Linked DNA regions of Orrella dioscoreae. The protein of the gene in region 1 interacts with the protein of each later gene in a pairwise test. Links are inferred from orthologs where the notes say so. Each region holds a gene or a part of one and is shown in the gene's direction. Other genes may lie near its edges.

The links.
Region 2: the proteins of secB (region 1) and ODI_RS10360 interact in binary tests that used the Escherichia coli proteins (3 or more experiments, as listed by UniProt). The link is inferred for Orrella dioscoreae from one-to-one orthologs.

The regions. Positions count from the first base shown.
Region 1 is NZ_LT907988.1:477,472-488,422, reverse strand. Bases 1,005-3,957 are described here. They hold secB (protein-export chaperone SecB), read left to right. Parts: upstream 1,005-2,195; coding sequence 2,196-2,720; downstream 2,721-3,957. Other genes in these bases: ODI_RS02295 (Bug family tripartite tricarboxylate transporter substrate binding protein), read left to right, coding at 3,810-3,957; ODI_RS02300 (NAD(P)H-dependent glycerol-3-phosphate dehydrogenase), read left to right, coding at 2,728-3,783; grxC (glutaredoxin 3), read left to right, coding at 1,865-2,122; ODI_RS02315 (rhodanese-like domain-containing protein), read left to right, coding at 1,373-1,792; gpmA (2,3-diphosphoglycerate-dependent phosphoglycerate mutase), read right to left, coding at 1,005-1,158. In the rest of the region: ODI_RS02325 (murein hydrolase activator EnvC family protein), read right to left, coding at 1-403; more of gpmA, read right to left, coding at 406-1,004; more of ODI_RS02295, read left to right, coding at 3,958-4,808; ODI_RS02290 (tRNA (cytidine(34)-2'-O)-methyltransferase), read right to left, coding at 4,833-5,303; ODI_RS22170 (ComF family protein), read right to left, coding at 5,336-6,184; ODI_RS02280 (methyltransferase domain-containing protein), read left to right, coding at 6,265-7,176; ODI_RS02275 (short-chain fatty acid transporter), read right to left, coding at 7,217-8,635; ODI_RS02270 (YbdK family carboxylate-amine ligase), read right to left, coding at 8,892-10,133; ODI_RS02265 (TrkH family potassium uptake protein), read right to left, coding at 10,440-10,951. UniProt on the Escherichia coli protein: One of the proteins required for the normal export of some preproteins out of the cell cytoplasm. It is a molecular chaperone that binds to a subset of precursor proteins, maintaining them in a translocation-competent state.
Region 2 is NZ_LT907988.1:2,212,769-2,223,519, forward strand. Bases 577-3,329 are described here. They hold ODI_RS10360 (response regulator transcription factor), read left to right. Parts: upstream 577-1,463; coding sequence 1,464-2,195; downstream 2,196-3,329. Other genes in these bases: ODI_RS10355 (ligand-gated channel protein), read right to left, coding at 577-1,268; ODI_RS10365 (HAMP domain-containing sensor histidine kinase), read left to right, coding at 2,201-3,329. In the rest of the region: more of ODI_RS10355, read right to left, coding at 1-576; more of ODI_RS10365, read left to right, coding at 3,330-3,700; ODI_RS10370 (pyridoxamine 5'-phosphate oxidase family protein), read right to left, coding at 3,602-4,045; type II secretion system inner membrane protein GspF, read right to left, coding at 5,269-6,477; type II secretion system ATPase GspE, read right to left, coding at 6,497-7,930; type II secretion system secretin GspD, read right to left, coding at 7,941-10,694; gspN (type II secretion system protein N), read right to left, coding at 10,715-10,751. UniProt on the Escherichia coli protein: Response regulator member of the two-component regulatory system CpxA/CpxR which responds to envelope stress response by activating expression of downstream genes including cpxP, degP, dsbA and ppiA.

The DNA.
Region 1 (10,951 bases):
CGCTGGCGTACTGGGTGCGCAGCTGGGCGGCGAGCTCTTCGCGGCGCACGCCCAGTTCCTTGTTCTGCGCGACGATCGCGTCTTCCAGGCGCTCCAGCTCGCCGCCGGCCTGCTTGCGCTGGGTGGCCAGCTCATCCAGGCGGCGGTTGATGCGGGAGATCGCCGTTTCGGATTCGCGCAGCGCGTCGGCCGCTTCCTTGCGGGCCGACTCGCGTGCATCGATGTCCTTCTGCAGGGCGTCGATGCGATCGCGCAGTTCGGCCTGGCGTGTTTCCGCCTCGGACTGGCGCGCAGCCATGTCCGCGGAGACCCCCTCCTGGGCCAGGCCAGGCGGGGTTGCCACGGCCAGCAGGGCCAACGTGAAGCCGGCCGCCGCGCTAGCCGCCGCGCGCGCTTTCGTCATGATCAGCCTTGCCTGGCCTTGCCCTGGGCGGCGACGGCCGCCATGGCGGCGGCGATCTCGTCGGCGTTGCCCAGGTAGTAGTGCTTGATCGGACGCAGGTCGGCGTCCAGCTCGTACACCAGCGGCTGGCCGGTCGGGATGTTCAGGTTGACGATGTCTTCCTCGGACACGTTGTCCAGGTGCTTGATCAACGCGCGCAGGCTGTTGCCGTGGGCGGCGATCAGCACGCGGCGGCCGGCGCGGATGGCCGGGGCGATGGACTCGTTCCACAGCGGCAGCACGCGCGACACGGTGTCCTGCAGGCATTCGGTGGCCGGCAGTTGCTCGGGCGTCAGGCGGGCGTAGCGGCCGTCGAAACGCGGATGGCGCGGATCGTCCAGTTCCAGCGGGTTCGGGGCGATGGCGTAGGCGCGGCGCCAGATCAGCACCTGCTCGTCGCCGTACTGGGCGGCGGTCTCGGCCTTGTTCAGGCCCTGCAAGGCGCCGTAGTGGCGCTCGTTCAGGCGCCAGCTGTTGTGCACCGGGGTGTACATGGCATCCATGGCATCCAGCGCGATCCACAGGGTGCGGATGGCGCGCTTCAGCACCGAGGTGTAGGCCAGGTCGAACGCATAGCCCTCGCGCTTGAGCAGTTCGCCCGCCTGGCGGGCCTGCTCACGGCCGGTTTCGGTCAGGTCGACGTCGGTCCAGCCGGTGAAGCGGTTCTCGAGGTTCCACTGGCTCTCACCGTGGCGCATCAGGACAAGTTTGTACATGGCGAATGCAGGTTAAAGTTGAAGAATCCGCTCATTTTATAATCTTGCGGTTTCGGTCCGGGGTTTTGCAGCAAAGGCGCGCCTTTGCGGCGACAATCCGGGCTCCGTCGCTTCCCCCCGCGGGCCATGCGCGCGTGGTGCGCCGGGCCTCGCGGCACGAAGCCCTTTTGACCGCCCTCTTTGACACGCGTGCCTTGGCGCGCAGGACAGCAACGTGGATTTCCTTCTCCAGCAAAACAACCTTCTCATCCTCGGCGTCGCCATCCTCTCGGGCCTGATGCTCGCCTGGCCCGCGATCAACCGTGGCCGCGCCGGCGCGGCAGTGGACACCGACGCGGCCATCCGCCTCATCAACCAGAAGCAGGCCGTGCTGATCGACGTGCGCCCCGCCGAGCGTTTCCAGGCCAGCCACATCGCCCAGGCCCGCAGCGTGCCGCTGGATGAAATCGAACAGAAGGCCGCCTCGCTGCCCAAGAACAAGCCGCTGATCGTGGTCTGCGAACTGGGCCGCGACTCCGGCAAGGCCGTCGCCAAGCTCAAGGCCCAGGGCCACACCGAGGTCGTCGCGCTGGAAGGCGGCCAGCAGGCCTGGATCAAGGCCGGCCTGCCCACCACCGGCAAGAAGGCGGCCTGAGCCAGGCAGCCTGAGCCCGATCCGAGGCCGGCCTGGGTCAAGCCCAGGGCTGGCCGCAGCAAGGAGTCATCCATGAAAAAAGTCATCATGTACAGCACGGCCGTGTGCCCGTACTGCGTGCGCGCCGAAATGCTGCTCAAGCAGCGCGGCGTGGCAGAGATCGAGAAGATCCGCATCGACACCGACCCGTCACAACGGCAGGTCATGATGGAGCGCACTGGCCGGCGCACAGTGCCGCAAATCTATATCGGCGACACGCACGTCGGCGGTTTCGACGACCTGGCGGCGCTGGATCGCGCCGGCGGGCTGGAACCGCTGCTGGCAGACTGACACCTGCCCTGACGTCCACGATCCGGCGGCTTGCCCGCCACCCCCTTTACCTCCTCTCTACCCAGGAAGCCTCATGTCCGAGCAAGACCAAGCCGCCCAAGCCGGCCAGGAACCCGCCTTCAACCTGCAGCGCGTCTACCTGAAAGACCTCTCCCTGGAGATGCCCAACGCGCCGCACGTCTTCCTGGAACAGGAAGGCCCCAAGGTCGAGATCAGCATCAACGTCGGCGGCCAGCGCCTGGCCGAGACCATCTTCGAATCGACCGTCACCGTCACCGTGACGACCCGCATCGAAGACAAGGTGCTGTACCTGGTCGAGGCCACGCAGGCCGGCATCTTCGAACTGGCGAACATCCCCGCCGAGCAGCTGGATCCGCTGGTCGGCATCGTCTGCCCGACCATGCTGTATCCCTACCTGCGCGCCAACGTCGCCGACGTCATCACCCGCACCTCGCTGCCCGCGCTGCACCTGGCCGAAGTCAACTTCCAGGCCCTGTACGAACAGCGCATCGCCGAGCTGCAAGCCCAGCAGCAAGGCCAGGCGACCAACGGCGCCGACAGCGGCATCATCCTGCCGCCGGGCGCCACGCGCCAGTAAGCGCGCGATGCCTGCCCCCGCCGCCATCCAGCCCCAGCAAGGCCGCCTGCGCGTGGCCGTGCTGGGCGCGGGGGCCTGGGGCACCGCCCTGGCCGCCGCCGCCGCAAGACTGCATCCCACCCTGCTGTGGGCCCGCGACGCGGCCCAGGCCGCGGCCATTTCAAGCGCCCACGAAAACATCCGATATCTCCCTGGCGTGCGCCTGCCCGCAACGCTGGGCTGCACCGACAGCATGGACGCCGTCTATGCGCACCTGCGCGACGGCGACCAGGCATTGATCATCCTTGGCGTGCCGGTGGCCGGCCTGCAGGCCGCCTGTGCGGGCCTGGCGCTGGGCCTGCCCGCGCATGGCCTGGGCCACGCCGCCGTCGCCTGGACCTGCAAGGGTTTCGAGGCCGACACCGGCCGCCTGCCGCACGAAGTGGTGGCGCAGGCGCTGGCCGCCGTGCCCGCGCTGGGCACAGGCGTGCTGTCCGGCCCGTCCTTCGCGCGCGAGGTCGCGCAGGGGCTGCCCGTGGCGCTGACCATCGCCAGCCCCAGCGCCGACGTGCGCGAGCTGGCCATGGCCGGCCTGCATGGCGGCAACGTCCGCGTCTATGCCAGCCAGGACGTGGTGGGCGTGGAGGTGGGCGGCGCGGTGAAGAACGTCATCGCCATCGCCTGCGGCATTGCCGACGGCCTGGACATGGGCGCCAACGCGCGCGCCGCGCTGGTCACGCGCGGCCTGGCCGAGATGACCCGGCTGGGCGTGGCGCTGGGCGCGCAAGCCGAGACCTTCGCCGGCCTGACCGGCCTGGGCGACCTGGTGCTGACCACCACCGGCGACCTGTCGCGCAACCGCCGCGCGGGGCTCGAAATCGGCCGTGGCCGGCCGCTGGCCGACATCCTGGCGGGCGGCATGACCGCCGAAGGCGTGCGCTGCGCGCGCGCCACGCTGCAGCGCGCCCGCGCGCTGGGCGTCGACATGCCCATCACCGAGGCCGTCAGCCGCGTGCTGTTCGAGAACCTGGCGCCGCGCGACGCCGTGCAATTGCTGCTGGGCCGCGAGGCCGGCTTCGAATAACGCATAACAACACCCGGAGACCCGCGATGGTGCCTGGCAATGTCTTCACCGCCCGACTGCGCCAGTTCGGTGCGGCCCTGACCGCTGCCTGCGCGCTGCTGGCCGGTGCGCCTGCCCAGGCCGACTGGCCCGAGAAGCCGGTGCGCATCATCGTGCCGTATCCGGCGGGCTCCTCGCCCGACACGCTGGCGCGCGCCATTGCCGGGCCGCTGTCCGACGCGCTGGCCCAGCCCGTCATCGTGGAAAACAAGCCCGGGGCGGGCGGCAACATCGGCACGCGCAGCGTGGCACATGCCAAGCCCGACGGCCATACCCTGCTCTACACGATCAACGGCCCGCTGGTGACCGCGCCCACGCTGTATCCGCGCACGCTGGGCTACGACCCCGGCGCGGATCTCGCGCCCATCTCGCTCATCGGCACCAGCCCGAACGTGCTGGTGGTGGCCAAGAACCTGAACATCAAGTCGGTCGAGGAACTGGTGGACCTGGCGCGCCGCCGCCCGGGCGCCATGAACTATGGCTCGGTCGGCCCGGGCAGCTCGGCCCACCTGGCCATGGAAATGTTCAAGCATGACGCCGGCATCGACCTGCTGCAGGTGCCCTACTCCGGCTTCCCGCAGGTCATCACGGCCATCCTGGCGGGTGACGTGCAGGCGGGCTTCATGGTGCCTGCCATCGCCATGCCGCAAGTGCGCGACGGCCGCGCCCGCGCCCTGGCCGTGACCAGCCTGCAGGCGGACCCGGCGCTGCCTGGCGTGCCGCCCATGTCCGAGGCGGGCTACAAGGACTTCGAATCGATTTCCTGGAATGCCATGCTGGCGCCGGCGGGCACGCCCACGCCCGTCATCGAGCGCTTGAACCGCGAACTGGCGCGCATCCTGGAGCGCCCGCAAGTGCGCGAGCAATTCGCGCAGCAGTTCTTCACCGCCAGGTCTTCCACGCCCGAAGCGCTGTCGCACCGGATCCGGGATGAAAAGGCGCGCTGGGACGCCGTGATCACGCGCCTGGGCCTCTCGCTGGACTGAGCGCGCCGCGCAGCGTGGCGGCGCTCAGCCGCCGTGCGCGTAGCCGTGCTGGCGCCAGGCCTCGAAGACCGCCACCGCCACCGCATTCGACAGATTCAGGCTGCGCTGCCCCGCGCGCATCGGCAGTCGCACGCGCTGTCCGGGGGCGAAGCGCTCATGGTCCGCATCGGACAGGCCGGCCGTCTCGCAACCGAACACGAACACATCGCCCGGCTGGAACGCCACGTCCGGCAGCAGGCGCGTGGCCCGCGTGGTCAGGGCGAAGCAGCGCTCGGGCGGCGCGCCCGCGGCGGCCAGGGCCGCCTCCAGGCTGTCGTGCACCTGCATGGGCTGCCACTCGTGATAATCCAGGCCGGCGCGCCGCAAGCGCGCATCATCCAGTTCGAAGCCCAGCGGCCGCACCAGGTGCAATTGCGCCCCCGTGTTGGCGCACAGGCGGATGACGTTGCCCGTGTTGGGCGGGATTTCGGGATGGACGAGGATGACGTGGAACATGATCGCGGCATTGTACGAGCAGCGATTTTTTATCACCGGCCCGCCCCAAGCCAAAAAACGGCCCCCTCGGGTGGGATGACGCCGGCGGCCGCGCCGGCCCCGTCAACCGGCATCTCGCTCCACGCCCGGGCGGCCACCAGCACCACCACCTCGGCGGCACCGGCACGCACCAACGCACGGGCCGCCGAATCCGCCGTGCTGCCGGTGGTCATCACGTCGTCGACCAGCACCACGCGCGCGCCATCGATGCGTACCGGACAGGCGTAGGCGCCCAGCACCGCAAGCCGCCTGGCCTCACGGCCCAGGCGGCTTTGCTTGCGGCCATCGCGCACCCGCGCCAGCCACTCGCCCCGGCAGGACCACCCCAGTTCGGCGGACACCGCACGCGCCAGTTCCGCCGCGGGATTGAAGCCCCGCCGCTGCAGCGACGCCCGGCTGGCGGGCACGGGCACCAGCACGCGTGAGGCGTCCTGGCACAGGCCCGCCTCGCGCGCGGCCTGGCTCATCAGGGCCGCCACGGCCCGCAACCGCGACAGGCGCAGGCGGTTCTTCAGGTCCAGCACCAGCAGGTCGGCGGGCGGGCGGTAGTCGAACGCCGCCACCGCCTGCACGAACGCCGCGTGGCGCAAGGGGCAGCCACACCCGCGCCCGGCCGTATCCATCGCCGGCATGGCGCAGCGCAGGCAACGCCGGGGCGTGGCCGCCTGCCACGCCAGGCGCAGGTCGTCGGCGCAGCCCCGGCACAGGCGGGCGCCGCGCGCGGCGCCGCCGCACAAGGGGCAGTCGGTCGACAGCCGCGCCACGATCCGGTGCCACGCATCGGCCAGCCGGCGCGAACCCGGGCTAGGGGTATTCAGGGCCGCTGCCGGGGGATGGTCCATAATGTTTGCCTCTTTGGAAGTGTCCACGAGACGCATCCCAGCATGTTTACGCGGCGCGTGGCGCCGCAGGCCAGAGCAATATGTCCTCCCCCGCCCCCCTTCCCTTGCGCACCGACGACGTCCGGCGCCAGTTCACCCGCCGTGGCGAGCTGGCCGAGGCGCGCTTCTTCTACGACGAGATCGCCACGCGCATGGACGAACGGCTGGGCTACATCCGGCTGGCGCCGCAGGCGCTGCTGGACGCCGGCTGCGGCACGGGCGCGAACCTGCCCACGCTGCGCGCGCGCTATCCGCAGGCGGGCTATACCGGCCAGGACCACTGTGCACCGCTGCTGGACATCGCCCGGCGCAAGCACACCGCCAGCGGCCCGCTGGGCTGGCTGAAGCAGCTGGGCAAGCGCCAGCCGTCCGTGCAGTTCGTGCAGGCGGACCTGGCCAGGACCGAACTGCCCGCCGAGAGCCTGGACCTCGTGTGGTCCAACCTGGCGCTGCACTGGCACCCCGAACCGCATGCCGTGCTGGCCGAATGGCGGCGCGTGCTGCGCGTGGACGGCCTGGCGATGTTCTCGTGGCTGGGCCCGGGCACGCTGAAGGAACTGCGCCAGGCGCTGGCCGACGCGAAGCTGGCCACGGCCACGCCCGCCTTCGTCGACATGCATGATTTCGGCGACCTGCTGGTGGAAAGCGGCTTCGCCGACCCGGTGATGGACCAGGAAACGATCACGCTGACCTATCGCGACCCGGTGAAGCTGCTGGCCGACGTGCGAGCGCTGGGCGGCAACCCTGCCGCGGCGCGGCGCGCGGGCCTGGCCTCGCGGACATGGCGCCAGCGGCTGCTGGATGCGCTCGACGCGCAGCGCAACGCCGACGGGCTCATCGCGCTGTCGATGGAAGTGTCTTACGGCCACGCGTGGCGGGCCGCGACGCGGCGCAGCGCGCCCAACGAGACGATGCTGTCGGTCAGCGCGATCGGACGCAAGGCGCGCGACTGAGGGCCCGGCCGACAGGCCGGGCTTGCCGCGCATTCGGCAACTAGGGCTGCATCGGCGGGATATAGGCCAGCGTCTGGCCCAGCGCCCACAGCAGGATCAGCACCAGCGGGATGTGCACCAGCAACTGCACGAAGGTGAAGCCGATCAGGTCGCGCGCCTTCAGGCCCAGCACGCCCAACAGGGGCAGCATGTAGAACGGATTGATCAGGTTGGGCAGCGCCTCGGCGGCGTTATAGATCTGCACCGCCCAGCCCAGGTGGTATTCCAGCTGGTTGGCGACCTGCATGACGTACGGCGCCTCGATGATCCACTTGCCGCCGCCCGACGGGATGAAAAAGCCCAGCACGGCCGAGTACACGCCCATCAGCACGGCATAGGTGTCGTGCGACGCGATGCGCATGAAGAACTCGGAGATGTAGTGCGCGATCGTCTCGCCGCCGCTGCCGTCGACCTGCGTCATGATGGCCGCGATGGAGCCGTACAACGGGAACTGGATCAGCACGCCCGTGGTGGTGGGCACCGCGCGCGCCACCGCATCCAGGAAGCTGCGCGGGCGCCAGTGCAGCAGTGCACCCGCCATGATGAAGAGCAGGTTGTAGGTGTTCAGGCCCGAGATCGCCTGGATGGCGGGCTTGGCCATGAACTCCTGGATCAGCCAGCCGGCGGCCAGCGCCACCAGCACCAGGATCAGGAAGGGGCTGTGCTCCAGCCACTCGCCGGGACGCGTGGGCTTGCTGACCTTGGGCGCCTCCAGCACCGGATCCACGCCGCAGGCCTTGGCGTCGCGCGCGCTGGCAGCGCTGGGCGCGGTCACGTAGGCAATGATGAGCGAGACCACCATGATCGCCAGCAGCATCGCGCCCGATTGCCACAGGAAGATGGTTTCCGTGAAGGGAATGACGCCCGTGATCGCCAGGATCGAGGGCGGCAGGCTGCCAGGGTTCGCCTGCAGTTGCGCGGCCGACGAGGACAGGCCCAGCGCCCACACGGCGCCCAGGCCCAGATAGGCGGCGGCGCCGGCGGCGCGATAGTCCATCTTCAGGTCTTCGCGGCGCGCCATGGCACGCACGAGCAGCCCGCCGAACACCAGGCTCAGGCCCCAGTTCAGCAAGGACGCGACCATGGAAATGATGGCGACCCAGGCCACGGCCGAGCGGCCGTTCTTCGGCAGCATCGCCAACCGGTGGATCAGCCTGGAAGCCGGACCTGAGGTGGCCACGACATAACCGCCGATCACCACGAACGCCATCTGCATGGTGAAGGGGATCAGGCTCCAGAAGCCGTCGCCGAAGGCCTTGGCGGTGGAAGCGGGGGTGGCGCCGATGGCCAGCGCAGCCAGCGTCACGATGAGGACGCCGACGGTGGCGAAGACCCAGGAGTCGGGGAACCAGCGTTCCGCCCAGGCGGCGCAACGCATGGCGAAACGTGCCGAGCGACTTTCTTCTAGGGGTGCTGCCATGATTCAACCTCTATAGCGTGTGTACGGGGAAACGACGATCAAACGACAAAACGCGGCGGCGCCACGGTGTATCGCCGTGGCGCCGCCGCGCGGAAAAAGGGTTCAGGGTAGGGGCAGCCGCCCCCAGGCCGGACAGTCCGCGCCTGCGCCTTTTTGGGCGGCGCAAGCACACAGGGCCGCAGCCTGGCGGCCACGGCCCTGTCGGGCGAAGAAGGTGAGCTTGCGATGCTGCCGCGGGCTCATGGGTGATGCAGGATCAGTGCAGGGTGCCGGGAGGGACATCCGGCGTGGCAAGGGTCTGCACGGCCATCATGGGCTCGGACGTGGCGCGGATACGGCGCCGCGTGGCGGCCTGCTCCGGCGTGGTCTGCTGCACGGCCTTCTCGCGGCCACCGTCGAAGGCATGGGTCATGGCGTCGACCATCGCGGGAAGATCGCGCAGGCGATTGAACTGCGCCCGCATCCAGCGCGCGTCGCTGCCGTTCTTGCGCACGTCCTCGCGCAACCCGGACAACATGTCGAGCGTACCCAGTTCGTCGGCCACCGGCATCAATTGCTCGAAGGTGTCGCGCAGGTGATCGGCCAGGCGCATGCGCTGACCATCCGGCGTGACGTAGTTGCCATGCAGGCCGAAACGGCAGGCCTGGAAGTGGTTGCTGGCATAGGCCATCCACGCGCCATCGGCCGGGCCGGGATTGCGCATGACCCAGACCGACAGGGCCTGCGCGAAGGCCGCCAGCTGGCAGGCCTTCTCGACAGTCAGCGGCGTATCGCAGATGCGCAGCTCGACCGTGCCGAACTCCGGCTTGGGGCGGATATCCCAATAAAGATCCTTGATGCTCTCGGCCAGGCCGAAGGAATGCAGCTTGGCCAGGTGGGCCTCGAAGCGATACCAGTCGTCGATCTCGGCCGGCATGAAGCCGGACAGCGGGAAGCTGTTGACCGAGTGCAGGCGCGAGCACGAGAAGAGCGTGTCGACGCCCTCGCAGTAAGGCGAGGAGGAAGACATGGCGATGAAGTGCGGCACATAGGGCGTGAGCCGGCGCGTGAGCGCGATGGCGTGGTCGCCCGACTGCACGCCCACGTGGATGTGCTGGCCGAACACCGTGAACTGGCGCGCCAGGTAGCCATACATCTCGGCCAGGTACTGGAAGCGTGGCGTATCGGAAATGGCGCGATCCTGCCAGCGCATGAAGGGATGGGCGCCGCCGCCCGCCACGCGCACGCCGACCACTTCGGCGGCATTGCACAGGGCATCGCGCATTTCACGCATCTCGACCAGCAGGCCGGCGGGATGGGTATGCACGGACGAATTCAGTTCGATCATCGAGCGGGTGATCTCGGGCTTGACCCGGTCAGCCATGGGATGGTCGGAGAGTTGCGCGATCAGTTCTTCGGATGCGACTGCCAGGTCGAAGCTGCGGGGGTCGATCAGCTGCAGTTCAAGTTCGATGCCTAGCGTGTTCGGGGCCGAGGAAACAAAGGGAATGTGTTCCATGCCGGTCTCCTAAGGGCGGCGGACCCGCGGTCAGGCACTCACACGCGGATCCCCTGAATGAGGGGGGGTTGCCGCGCAAGTGTATAGGCCGATTCATGGCAGAAAGATTGAAATTCGTGACATTTATCGCAGCATTGGCGCACGATGACGTAAACGCCCCGTGCGCATAACGAAAGCGGTCACTGACTTTTCAAGGAAAACGCGCCCTGGGGCGACGCACACGCTGTAAAGGCTTTTACAGCAAGGCTTTCCAGGCATTCGGGTTTACCCCAAATAAGGGAAAACCACGAGCGGCGGCCACTCGGTTCACTTGCGCCAGAAGCCCGGCGTGAAGAGGATCAGCACGGTGAAAAGTTCGAGCCGGCCGATCAGCATGGCGAAGGTGCAGACCCAGGTCTGGAAGTCGGTCAGGCCGGCGAAATTGCCCATGGGGCCCACGCTGCCCAGGCCAGGCCCGGTGTTGTTGATGCTGGCGATCACCGCGGAAAAGGCCGTCAGCGGCTCCAGTCCCGACAGCAGCATCAGCGCCGTCATGACCGCGATGGACAGGCCATAGACCAGCATGAACGCCAGCACCGAAACCAGCACGCGCGGCGGCACCACGCGCTCGCCCACCCGCACCGGCGTGATGGCGTGGGGATGCAGCATGCTCACCATCTCCTGGCGCGCCTGCTTGACCAGGATGATGGCGCGGATCATCTTGATGCCCCCGCCCGTGGAGCCCGCCGAGGTGCAGAACATGGCCAGCACCAGCATCAGCAGCGGCGCGAAGAGCGGCCATTGGGCGTAGTCCACATTGGCGAAGCCCGTGCTGGTGG
Region 2 (10,751 bases), 1.7 Mb from region 1 along the record:
TTCAGCGTCCAGCGGTCGGCGAGGTGCCACACGCCATACACGCGGGGGCTGTAGTGGGTGCCGAAATTCTCGTCGTCATCCATGCGCAAGCCCGCCGTCAGTGCGAAGCTGTCGGTCATCTGCCACTCGTTCTCGGCGAAGAGCGCCCATTGGTAGCGTTCGACGTTGGTGATGCCGGTGCGCAACTGGTTGCCGGTCTGATCATCCAGCTTCTGCTCCAGATAGTTGGCGCCGACGGTCAGCATATGGTCGCCCAGAGGCAGCGACCAACTCGATTGCGCCTCGAAGTTCTTGATCTTCATCTGGCGCGAGCGGTTGTCGAAGGTCTCGTGTTGCACGTAGCTGTCCGAGACTGCCTTGCCCCAGCGGCCTGTGTGCGAGAGCGAGTACTTTTCCTCGCGGTAGTCGTTCAGCGACAGCGCGCCAGTGGCCTCGAGGGTCTTGCCAGGCGTTTCTTCCCGCTTCTGGCGTCCGGTGGTGGCCTGCAGGACGATGTCGTGGTCGCGCGTCGGCGTCAGTGCGAGCTTGGCGGTGGCGCTGGTTGCGCGGCGGTCACGGAAGCCACCGATGATGCGGTCTTCGTCGCGCTGGGTGTATTGGCCGTAGACCTGCAGTCCCAGCAGGTCGGTCTTGATAGGGCCGCCCAGGTAGAAGTTGCCCTGGTAGATATCGCCCGACCGATTGTTCTCCTGGATCGTCACATCGGTGCGGATTTCACCCGACCACTCGGTGGGGACCTTGCGCGTGATGATGTTGATGACGCCACCCATGGCATCGGAGCCATACAGCGAGGACATCGGGCCGCGGACGACCTCGATGCGCTCGATGGCCGACAGGGGAGGGGTCCAGCCGCCTTCGACGCCAGCGCCGTCGGAGTTGGTGCGCGTCTCACGAGAGTTCTGGCGCTTGCCGTCGATCAGGATCAAGGTGTATTGCGAGCCCATGCCGCGCAGCAGGATTTCCTGGCGATCGCCACCGCCATCCACGATCACGCCCGGCACATCGGCCAGTGCGTCGTGCACATCGCGATAGAATTTCTTGTCGAGATCATCGCGGGTGATGACGCTGATGGAGGCGGGCGCATCCTGGATGGCCTGCGCGTGCCCGGAGGCGGTCACGACCACATTGTCCAGCGTCTGCACGGCGACAGCTTGCGACTGTGCCAGCGCGCTGGAGAAAGCGCTGCCAGTGCCAAGCAGGCACAGTGCCGCGGCAAGCCTGGTGCGCCGCGGGACGCGAGAAATGTGATGTGTTGCCTGGGGCTGCATGATTCGAGCTTCTCCGTACTGTCGAGGCTGTGCTGGCACCGTCTGCCAAAGCCGTTTCTGAATATGAATGAAAACAATTCTCATATTAGAATTGCCCCAAAATGCCTCAGCAACACCTCTTGCCCATACTTTGATGTTCTTTGCATTTCTTGACTCTGGCGCTGCCTTGCACGCCGCGCGTGGAGGATGGCCCGCATGACTCCCTTTCCTCCCTCCGCCGACGAGAAGCGGCGTGTGCTGCTCGTGGATGACGACGTCGAGTTGGCGCAGATGCTGTGCGAGTACCTCGAACCCGACAACTACGTGGTGTCGCTGGCCCACACGGGCGCCCGGGCACGCGAACTGCTTGCCCAGCAGGACTTCGACATCGCCTTGCTGGACCTGATGCTGCCCGACGCCAATGGCCTGGATCTATTACGCCGCTACCGTGGCGCGTCCCACAAACCCGTGATCATGTTCACGGCCCACGGGTCGGAAACCGACAGGGTGCTGGGGCTGGAGCTGGGCGCCGACGATTACCTGGCCAAGCCTTTCAGTCCGCGTGAACTGAAGGCGCGTATCCACGCCGTGCTGCGCCGTTTCAGCGTGGCGGACAGCCAGGCGCGGCAGCCAGGCCTGCTGACGGCCGGCGCCCTGTCGATGGATCCGGCCAGCGGCCGCACGCGCCTGGGCGAGACCGCGGTGGAGCTCACCGGCGCCGAGCAGCGCATCCTGGAACTGCTCCTGCGCTCGCTGGGGCAGATCGTCTCGCGCGAGCGCATCGGGCTTTACGCACTGGGCCGCGCGCCCGGGCCGTATGACCGCAGCGTCGAGACCCACATCAGCAGCCTGCGCAAGAAACTCGACTTGACGGCCGACGATGCGCCGCTGACCTTGCGCAACGTGCGCGGGCAGGGCTACGTGCTGGCCTGCCCCTCGGTGCCCTGAGCGCCATGTTCTGGCGCAGCTTCCTGGCGTTCTGGTTGGGCATGGCCGCGATCGTGGCGGTGGGCGTCGCGCTGACGGCGTCCGTTGCCTGGCAGCGCGTCACCTCGCTGGACCGCCTGAGTCCGGCCAACCTGATGCAGGACGCCAGCCAGCTGGCGCGCCTTGAAGGGGAGACCGGCTTGCGGCGCTGGGTCCAGGCCATGGACCGCCGCTATTCCGCCTTGCGCATCTACCTGGTGGGCGAGAACGGCCAGGACCTGCTGGGCCGGGAGATTCCCTTGCGCGTGCGTGACCTGCTGGACAGCACGCCGGAAAGCTATGCCAGCGATGCGCTGCGCGGCATGGCCTATTACGCCGCGCCTTCCAGCCCCGATGCCGTGCGCCTGTCGTGGTGGGAGCCGCAATCCGTGGTGCTGCCGTCGGGTGAGTCGTTGCGCGTGGTGTTCCAGCCCTACGATGCCTCGCAATGGGATGCCCTGGGCGCCTGGCAGGTGCTGGTGGCGCTCATCGCCATTGCGCTGGTCGTGACGGCGCCCTTGTGCTGGCTGCTGGCGCGGGCCGTGAACAAGCCGGTGCAAGGCATCCAGCACGCCGCGCGCCTGCTTGCCGTGGGCAGGCTCGATGCCCGGACGCCCGCCGCCTTGAGCGGCCGGGGCGACGCGCTGGGCCAACTGTCGCGCGATTTCGACGCCATGGCCGAGCGCATGCAGGATTTCGTGCAGGCCCACGAGGCCTTGCTGCGCAACGTGGCGCATGAACTGCGTTCGCCGCTTGCGCGCCTGCAGTTGTCGGTGGAGCTGGCGCGGCGCAAGGACGGCACGCTGGACCTGCAGCTGGACCGGATCGCGCGCGAAGGCGAACGGCTGGACGAGCTGGTGGGCAACACCTTGCGCCTGGCCCGCCTGGGCGGCATGACGCTGCCGGCCGATGCCGTGGACCTCTCCGAGATCGTCGACCAGGTCGTGGAAAACGGCCGCTTCGAGGCCTCTGCGCGGGGCGTGCGGATTGCCTGGCATGTGGCGAACGCGGTGCCGATGCGCGGCGATCACGCCAGCCTGGAAAGCGCCGTCGAGAACATCCTGCGCAATGCCATCCGGCACAGCCGGCAGGACGGCCTGGTGCAGGTGTCCCTGTCGGCCGACGCCGACCGTGCGCGGGTGGAAATCCTGGATGCGGGCCCGGGCGTGCCCGAGGCGGAACTGGCACGCATCTTCCAGCCGTTCTACCGGGTGCGCAGCGCGGTGCCGACGGGCGGCGGCGCAGGCCTGGGCCTGAGCATCGTGCAGGCCTGCGCACGCGCGCATGGCGGCGAGGTGCTTGCCGCCAATGCCGGCGGCCAGGATGGCCAGGGCGGGCTGCGGGTCAGCCTGGTGCTGCCGCGCCGCCTGGCACGTGAGGGCGGGGCGTCAGGCCGCGACGGCTTCGCGGCGCCACACCAGTTTGCCGCCGAAGCCGAGCAACCGGTTGTCGGTCAGCTTCAGATGGTTCAGCGCGATGCGCCATAGCGGCGCCGCCATCGCGATGGCCGAGGGGAAGCGGCAATAGAAGGCGCGCTGGGCGCTTTCGAGTTCTTCCATGGGGATGAGCCGGGCCGTGCCCGAGAACTGCACACCCAGGATGTCATCGACGGACAGCGCCTGCCCGGCAATGCAGCCCGCCACGCTGGGATTCAGCGGCAAGGTGCCGCCATGCCAGGTGTCGTGCGCGGCCTGGATGATGAGGCTGGTGTCGGCGTCGTCGTAAAGATAGAAACCGTTGGCGGCCCAGGGCTTGCCGGCCCAGCAGGTGGCCAGGGAAAGCACATGGTTGTCCTCCAGGAAGCTGGCGATGCGGGCGTCGAGTGTCTGCATTGAGAGTCCTTGGGCCGCGGCAGGCGGCGGAGGAGAGAAGCGCGCTTGCGGCGCCTCGGGGTTGGCACGGCCTGACCGGCCCGGCATGGCGTTTAAGGGGGGGCGCCAAACCGGACCGGGGGCCGTTGACGGAACAATAAGGGAGGGGGAGGTAGGGGGTATTGACGCAGGTCAATGGGGGGGAATTTGCCAGGTTTGGGGGTGTGTGCTGCTAGGTCGACGGTCATGCGCCGCTGGGTTGATGGCTTGTGTTGTGCGCCGCTGGGTTGACGGCTTGTGCACCGCTAGGTTGACGGCCGCCGAGGGTGGTCGTGCCGTCGGGCGCCTGCCGCGTGGTGGGGCGCCCACAGCGCCCCGCCCCCCGCAGAAGGCGCCCGCCGTCCCGCCCACCCTCGACGTCCTGCGGTTGAGTGGTGTGTACCGGAGTCAGCCGCCGGAGTCCTGCTCGCATTCTTGCCTGCCGCTCGCTGCCTGCCCGAAGATCTTGGCTTGCCGCTGACCAATGGGCGCCCACAGCGCCCATTGGTCAGCATTCGCGAAAGAAAAAGGGGCAGCTTTTGAGAGAGGGGGGAAGGGGAGTGGAGGTGGGTGGCATCGCGCTTCGGGCGGGGGCCCCCGTGAGGCTGCGTTGTCTGCTTGGAGGCGTTGTTCCGTCAGCGTGACTGAATGGCGGGAGTCTTGCGCGGGCAGAGGCACCGAGACGCATGATGAGCCAGGCGGCTTCGGCAAATTGGTGGCGGTGGTGGAGCAGCCTCCCCAAGCAGGCAACACGGCCAAGCGGCGCCCGTAGCCCGAAGCGCGCTGCCTCCCCCCTCCACCTCTCGCCCCCACTCTCCCAAAAGCTGCCCTATTGCTTTCCCGAATGCTGACCGGAGGGCGCTGTGGGCGCCCTCCGGCCAGCGGCAAGCCAAGATCTTCGGGCAGGCAGCGAGCAGAAGGCAAGAATGCGAGCAGGACCAAGGTGGCTACCCAAGGTCCAGAACACAACATTGCAGGACGTCGAGGGTGGGCGGGACGGCGGGCGCCTTCTGCGGGGGGCGGGGCGCTGTGGGCGCCCCACCACGCGGCAGGCGACCGACGGCACGACCACCCTCGGCGGCCGTCAACGAAGCGGTGCGCAAGCCGTCAACCTAGCAGTGCACAACACAAGCCATCAACCCAGCGGCGCATGACAACCCAAGCCAACGCCCCCGAATCCAATCAAGCCCCCTCCAGCAGCGTCTCTACTTGATCATCTGGTTCATCTCGATGATCGGCATCATCACCGCCAGCACGATCACCAGCACGACTCCGCCCATGATCAGGATCATCAGCGGCTCCAGCATCGCCGTCATCGCCATCGCCCGTCGCTCCAGGTCGCGCGACAAGGTTCCCGCCGCGCGCTCCAGCATCGGCGGCATGTCCCCGGTCCGTTCGCCGCTGGCGATCAGGTGGACCAGCAGGGGCGGAAAGACCTGCTGGGTTTGCAGCGAGGCGGCCAGTGCCGCGCCCTCGCGTACGCGGCTGGTGGCGTCGGTCACGGCGGCGCGCAGGCGCACGTTCGTCAGCGTGTCGCGCGCCGCGTCCAGTGCCCGCAGCAGCGACACGCCGCTGCCGCCCAGGATCGCCAGCGTCGACGCGAAGCGCGCCGCGTTCACGCCCAGTTCGAAGCGGCCGAACACCGGCAGCTTCAGCAGCTTGGCGTGCCACGCCAGCCGCGCCGCCGGCGCGCGCAGGCGCAGCCGCCACAGCGTCACGGCCAGGGCCAGCGCCACCGCTGCGATCACGCCCCAGTCGCGCACCAGGCTGCTGGCGCCCATCATCATGCGGGTCAGCAGCGGCAATTGCTGCTTGGTGTGGGCGAAGGCGCCCACCACCTGCGGCACCACGTAGCCCAGCAGGAAGAACACGATGCAGACGGACACCACCGCCACGATGGCGGGATAGATGAAGGCCGTCATCACCTTGCCGCGCAAGGCGTTGCGTTCCTCGATGTAGTCGGCCAGCTTCTCCATCACGCGGGCGAGGTCGCCGGATTCCTCGCCGGCCGCCACCAGCGCCCGATAGATCTCGGGGAAGTCGCGCGGGCGGGCGCCCAGCGCGTCCTGCAGGCGGTGGCCGGCGCGCACGTCCGCGCGGACGGCCGCCAGGGCGTGGGCCACGTGGCGTTTTTCCGACTGGTCCAGCGTCGCCGAGAGCGCCGCGTCCAGCGACAGGCCGGCGGCCAGCAGGCCCGACAGCTGGCGCGTCAGCCAGCCCAGGTCCGCGTCGGACAGCGTCGGTCCGAAGCGGCCCTGCACGCCCGCGCGGGTGCGGCCGGCTTCCTTGACCGACAGCGGCACCAGGCCGCGGCCGCGCAGGACGCCGCGCGCGCCGCGGTCGGAATCGGCGTCGACGAGACCGCGTTCGCGCTTGCCCGCGGCATCGACGGCTTCGTAATGAAAGGACGGCATGGCGGTCTCCTGTCCGGGCTCAGGCGTCGCGCGTGGCGCGGATGACTTCCTCTTGCGAGGTCAGGCCTTCGCGCACCCAGCGTTCGCCGTCTTCGCGCAGCGTGCGCATCCCGTTGGCGCGCGCGGCTTCGCGCAGCGCGGGTTCGCCCGCGTCGGCGTGGATGAGCCCGCGCAGGTTTTCGTCGATGACGAAGAGTTCGTGGATACCCGTGCGGCCTGAATAGCCGGTGTGATTGCAGCGTTCGCAGCCCACGGCGCGCCAGGCCGGCGAGCCGTCGGGCGTGGCGGTGGTCTCGCGGCAATGCGGGCAGAGCTTGCGCACCAGGCGCTGGGCCAGCACGCCGAGCAGCGAGGACGACAGCAGGAAGGGCTCGACACCCATGTCAGTCAGGCGCGTCAGCGCCGAGACCGAATCGTTGGTGTGCAGCGTGGCCAGCACCAGGTGGCCCGTCAGCGACGCCTGCACGGCGATCTGTGCGGTTTCCAGGTCGCGGATCTCGCCGATCATGATGACGTCCGGGTCCTGGCGCAGGATGGCGCGCAGGGCCAGGGCGAAAGACATGTCGATGCGCGAGTTGACCTGGGTCTGGCCGATGCCGGGCAGGTCGTATTCGATCGGATCCTCGACCGTCAGGATGTTGCTGGTGGTGGCATCCAGCCGCGCCAGCGAGGCATAGAGGGTGGTGGTCTTGCCGCTGCCTGTCGGGCCGGTCACCAGCACGATGCCGTGGGGCTGGCGCACCAGCCGGTCCAGCTGGCCCAGGATGTCCGGCGCCATGCCCAGCCTTTCCAGTTGCAGGCGGCCGGCTTCCTTGTCCAGCAGGCGCAGCACGGCGCGTTCGCCGTGGCCCGTGGGCAGGGTCGACACCCGCACGTCGATGGGGCGGCCGCCCACGCGCAGGGCAATGCGGCCGTCCTGGGGCAGGCGCTTCTCGGCGATGTCCAGGTTGGCCATGATCTTGATGCGGGAGATCAATGCATTGTGCAGCGCGCGGCGCGGACTGACCACGTCGCGCAGCGTGCCGTCGACGCGGTAGCGCACCACCGAGTGCGTCTCGAAGGCCTCGATGTGGATATCGCTGGCGCCGTCGCGCGCGGCTTGCGTGAAGAGCGCGTTGATCATGCGGATGATGGGCGCGTCGTCCTGTGCGTCCAGCAGGTCGGTCACGTCTGGCATGTCCTGCAGCAGGCGGTCCAGGTCGATCTCGTTCTGGGCCGTGTCCATGACGGTGGCGGCATCGCCGTTGCCGGCATAGGCCGCTGCCAGCAGCGTTTCCAGCTCTTCGTCGGGCGCTTCGCGCACCTGTGCCTGCGGATTGCAGCGCATGGCCTCGGCGCGCGCCCATTTGGGTGTGCGCGGGCTGAAGGTCAGCCAGACGCCGTCCGGCCGCACCGAAAGCAGCGCGCGTTGCGCGCGCGCCCAGGCATAGGGCAGCGAGTTCGAGGCCTGCATCCCTGTCTCCTTACAGCGGCTGGGCGTTGTAGCCCAGGCCGCGCAGCAGCGCCTGGGCTGCCTGCACGGATTCGTTGTTGGCCACGCGGGTGCGCACCAGCGTGCCTGTCCCGCCCGGAGCCACCTGCGTATAGGCGTTCAGGCCGGTGGCGCGGATGCGCTTGACGATGCGCTGCGCCTCGTCGGGGGTGGCGGCGTTGGCCACTTCCAGCACGCGCGCGGGGCCGTCCTGCGGCACGTCCTCGGCCGCCGTGCTGGCGATGCGGGGCGGGCCGCCGACGGGCGCGGCGGGCACGGGCGGCTGCACCGGCGCGGCATGGCGCTCGACGGTTTCCGCCGTGGCGGGCGGCGTGCCGTGGCGCAGCGTGTCGTCGACGTTCCCGGGGCGCAGGTCCAGCGACACGGGCTGGCCCTTGTCGTCCAGCGCGGGCAGTTGCGGCGTATCCGTGTCGGGCAGCGCGAAGTGGCTTTCCGGGCGTGCGTTGTCCTGCAGGCGGCGCATGTAGTCGTAGCGATCCAGCGAGACGCGGCTGCTGTCCTGGGCGGAGCGCACGATGTGCGGGCGCAGGAAGATCATCAGGTTGGTCTTCGAGCGCTGGCGGCGGTCGTAGCGGAACAGCGAGCCGATGAGCGGCAGGTCGCCCAGCAGGGGCACCGATTGCGTGCTGTCGCTGCTGGTGTCTTCCAGCAGGCCGCCCAGCACGATGATCTGGCCGTTGTCGACCAGCACGCTGGTTTCCAGCGCGCGCTTGCGCGTGATGATGCCGGCGGTCGACTGCACGGCCTCGTCGATGCTGCTCACTTCCTGGTAGAGATCGAGCTTGACGGTGCCGCCTTCGGAAATCTGCGGACGCAGGCGCAGCGTCAGGCCGACGTCTTCGCGTTCGATGGTCTGGAAGGGATTGCCCGCGCCGTCGCCCGAGTTGGTGACGTAGGAGCCCGTGACGAAGGGCACGGTGCGGCCGACGATGATGCTGGCCTGTTCGTTGTCCAGCGTCAGCAGGTTGGGCGTGGAGAGGATGTTCGTGCCCGAGACGCGCTGCAGCGCGGTGGCCAGCACGCCCAGGTTGACGATCTGCTGGCCCAGCACGTTGACCGTGCCGCGCACCACGCCCAGGCTCAGGCCGGCGCCCAGCGCGTCGATGGTCGTGCCGGCGTTGGGGTTGAGGCCGGTGCCGCCGAAGTTCGCGCCGCCGATGAAGGAGGTGCCATTGCCGTCCAGGCCGCCGCCGCCCGTCATCCACTGGATGCCGAATTCCGCCGCGTTCTCGCTGGAAATTTCCACGATCAGGGTTTCGACCAGCACCTGCGCGCGGCGCTGGTCGAGCTGGTCGATGACTTCGCGCAGGCTGCGATAGAGCGGTTCGGGCGCGGAGATGATGAGCGTGTTGGTGGTGGGGTCGGCCTGCACGGTGGCGCCGCCGGCGGAGAAAGCCACCGACTGGGTGGTGTTGCCGCCGCCCAGCTGGCCGCTGCCGCCCATGGCGCCGCTGGTGTTGCTGTCGCCGAAAGCGCCGCCCATGCCATTGCGTGCGGTGGAGGCGTTGTTCGTGCCGGTGTTGCGGTTGCTGCTGCCGAAAGCGCCGCCCGCGCTGCCGCCGCCGCTGCTCAGGCTGGACTCGCCGCCGGTCGGGTTGCCGCTCTGGCCCGTCAGCGTGCCGCGCAGCACTTCGGCCAGCTTCACCGCCTGGGCGTTGCGCAGATAGACCACGTGCAGGTTGCCGGGGCGCGTGTTGGGGCTGTCCATGCGGCGCACCAGCTCGCGCGCGAGCTGCGCCCGCGCCGGGCTGCTGGCGCGCACCAGCACGCTGTTGCTGCGCGGATCGGCGATGACGGTCACGCGTTGCGAGGCATCGTTGCCGGCAGCGCCCTGGGGGGCGTCCAGCAACTGGCCCACCAGCACCGCGATGTCGCTGGCCACGCCGTGGTTCACGGGGATGATGTCGGCGTTCAGCGACGCCGGCGTATCGATCCCGGCGATGACCTGGGCGATGCGCGCCATGTTGTCCGCATAGTCGGTCACGACCAGGGTGTTGTTGTTGGGGTAGGCGTTGATCGGGTTGCTGGGCGCGATCATGGGGCGCAGCACGGGCACCAGGTTCGCCGCGTTTTCATACTGCAAGGCGAACACGCGCGTGACCAGGCCGCCGCTGCCGGTGGGGCTGCCGCTGCCGTCGGTGACGACGCCGCCCAGCAGCTTGGCGTCCGCCTCGGGCACCACGCGGCTGATGCCGTCCGATTCCGCGATGGCGAAGCCCTGCATGCGCAAGGCGGCCACCAGCATGTCGTAGGCCGTGCGGGAGGTGACGGGGGCTTCGGAAACCAGCGTCAGCTGGCCCTTCACGCGCGGATCGACGATGAAGTTGCGGCCGGTGAAGCGGGCCAGGGCGCGCACGACGGCGGGCAGGTCGGCCTCGACGAAGTTCAGCGTGACGCGCTCGCCGCTGTCCTGGGCGCCGGCCGCTTCGGCTGCCGCAACGGCGCGGGTGGGTTCATTGCGCACGCGCAGCGGACCGAGGTCGCGCTGGCGCGGCGCTTCCTGCATGCGCACCGGGGCGCCGCTCACGCCCGATACCGTGGCGGGCGTGCCGCCATCGGTGGTGGCGCGTACCAGCGGGGAATCCGGCAGCGCCATGGGCGCCGGACGCTGCTGCTTGTCGGTGGCGCAGCCGGCCAGTAGCAGCAGGGCGCTGGCCAGGGCGAGCGCCAGCGGGGCGCGGCGCGGCGCCGGTTGCAGGGAGCGGGAGAGGTGCGGGGCACGCATGGGCATCATGCTGTCGGTACTCAATGAAGTCTCAGTTGGGTGACGCCATTCCTGCTT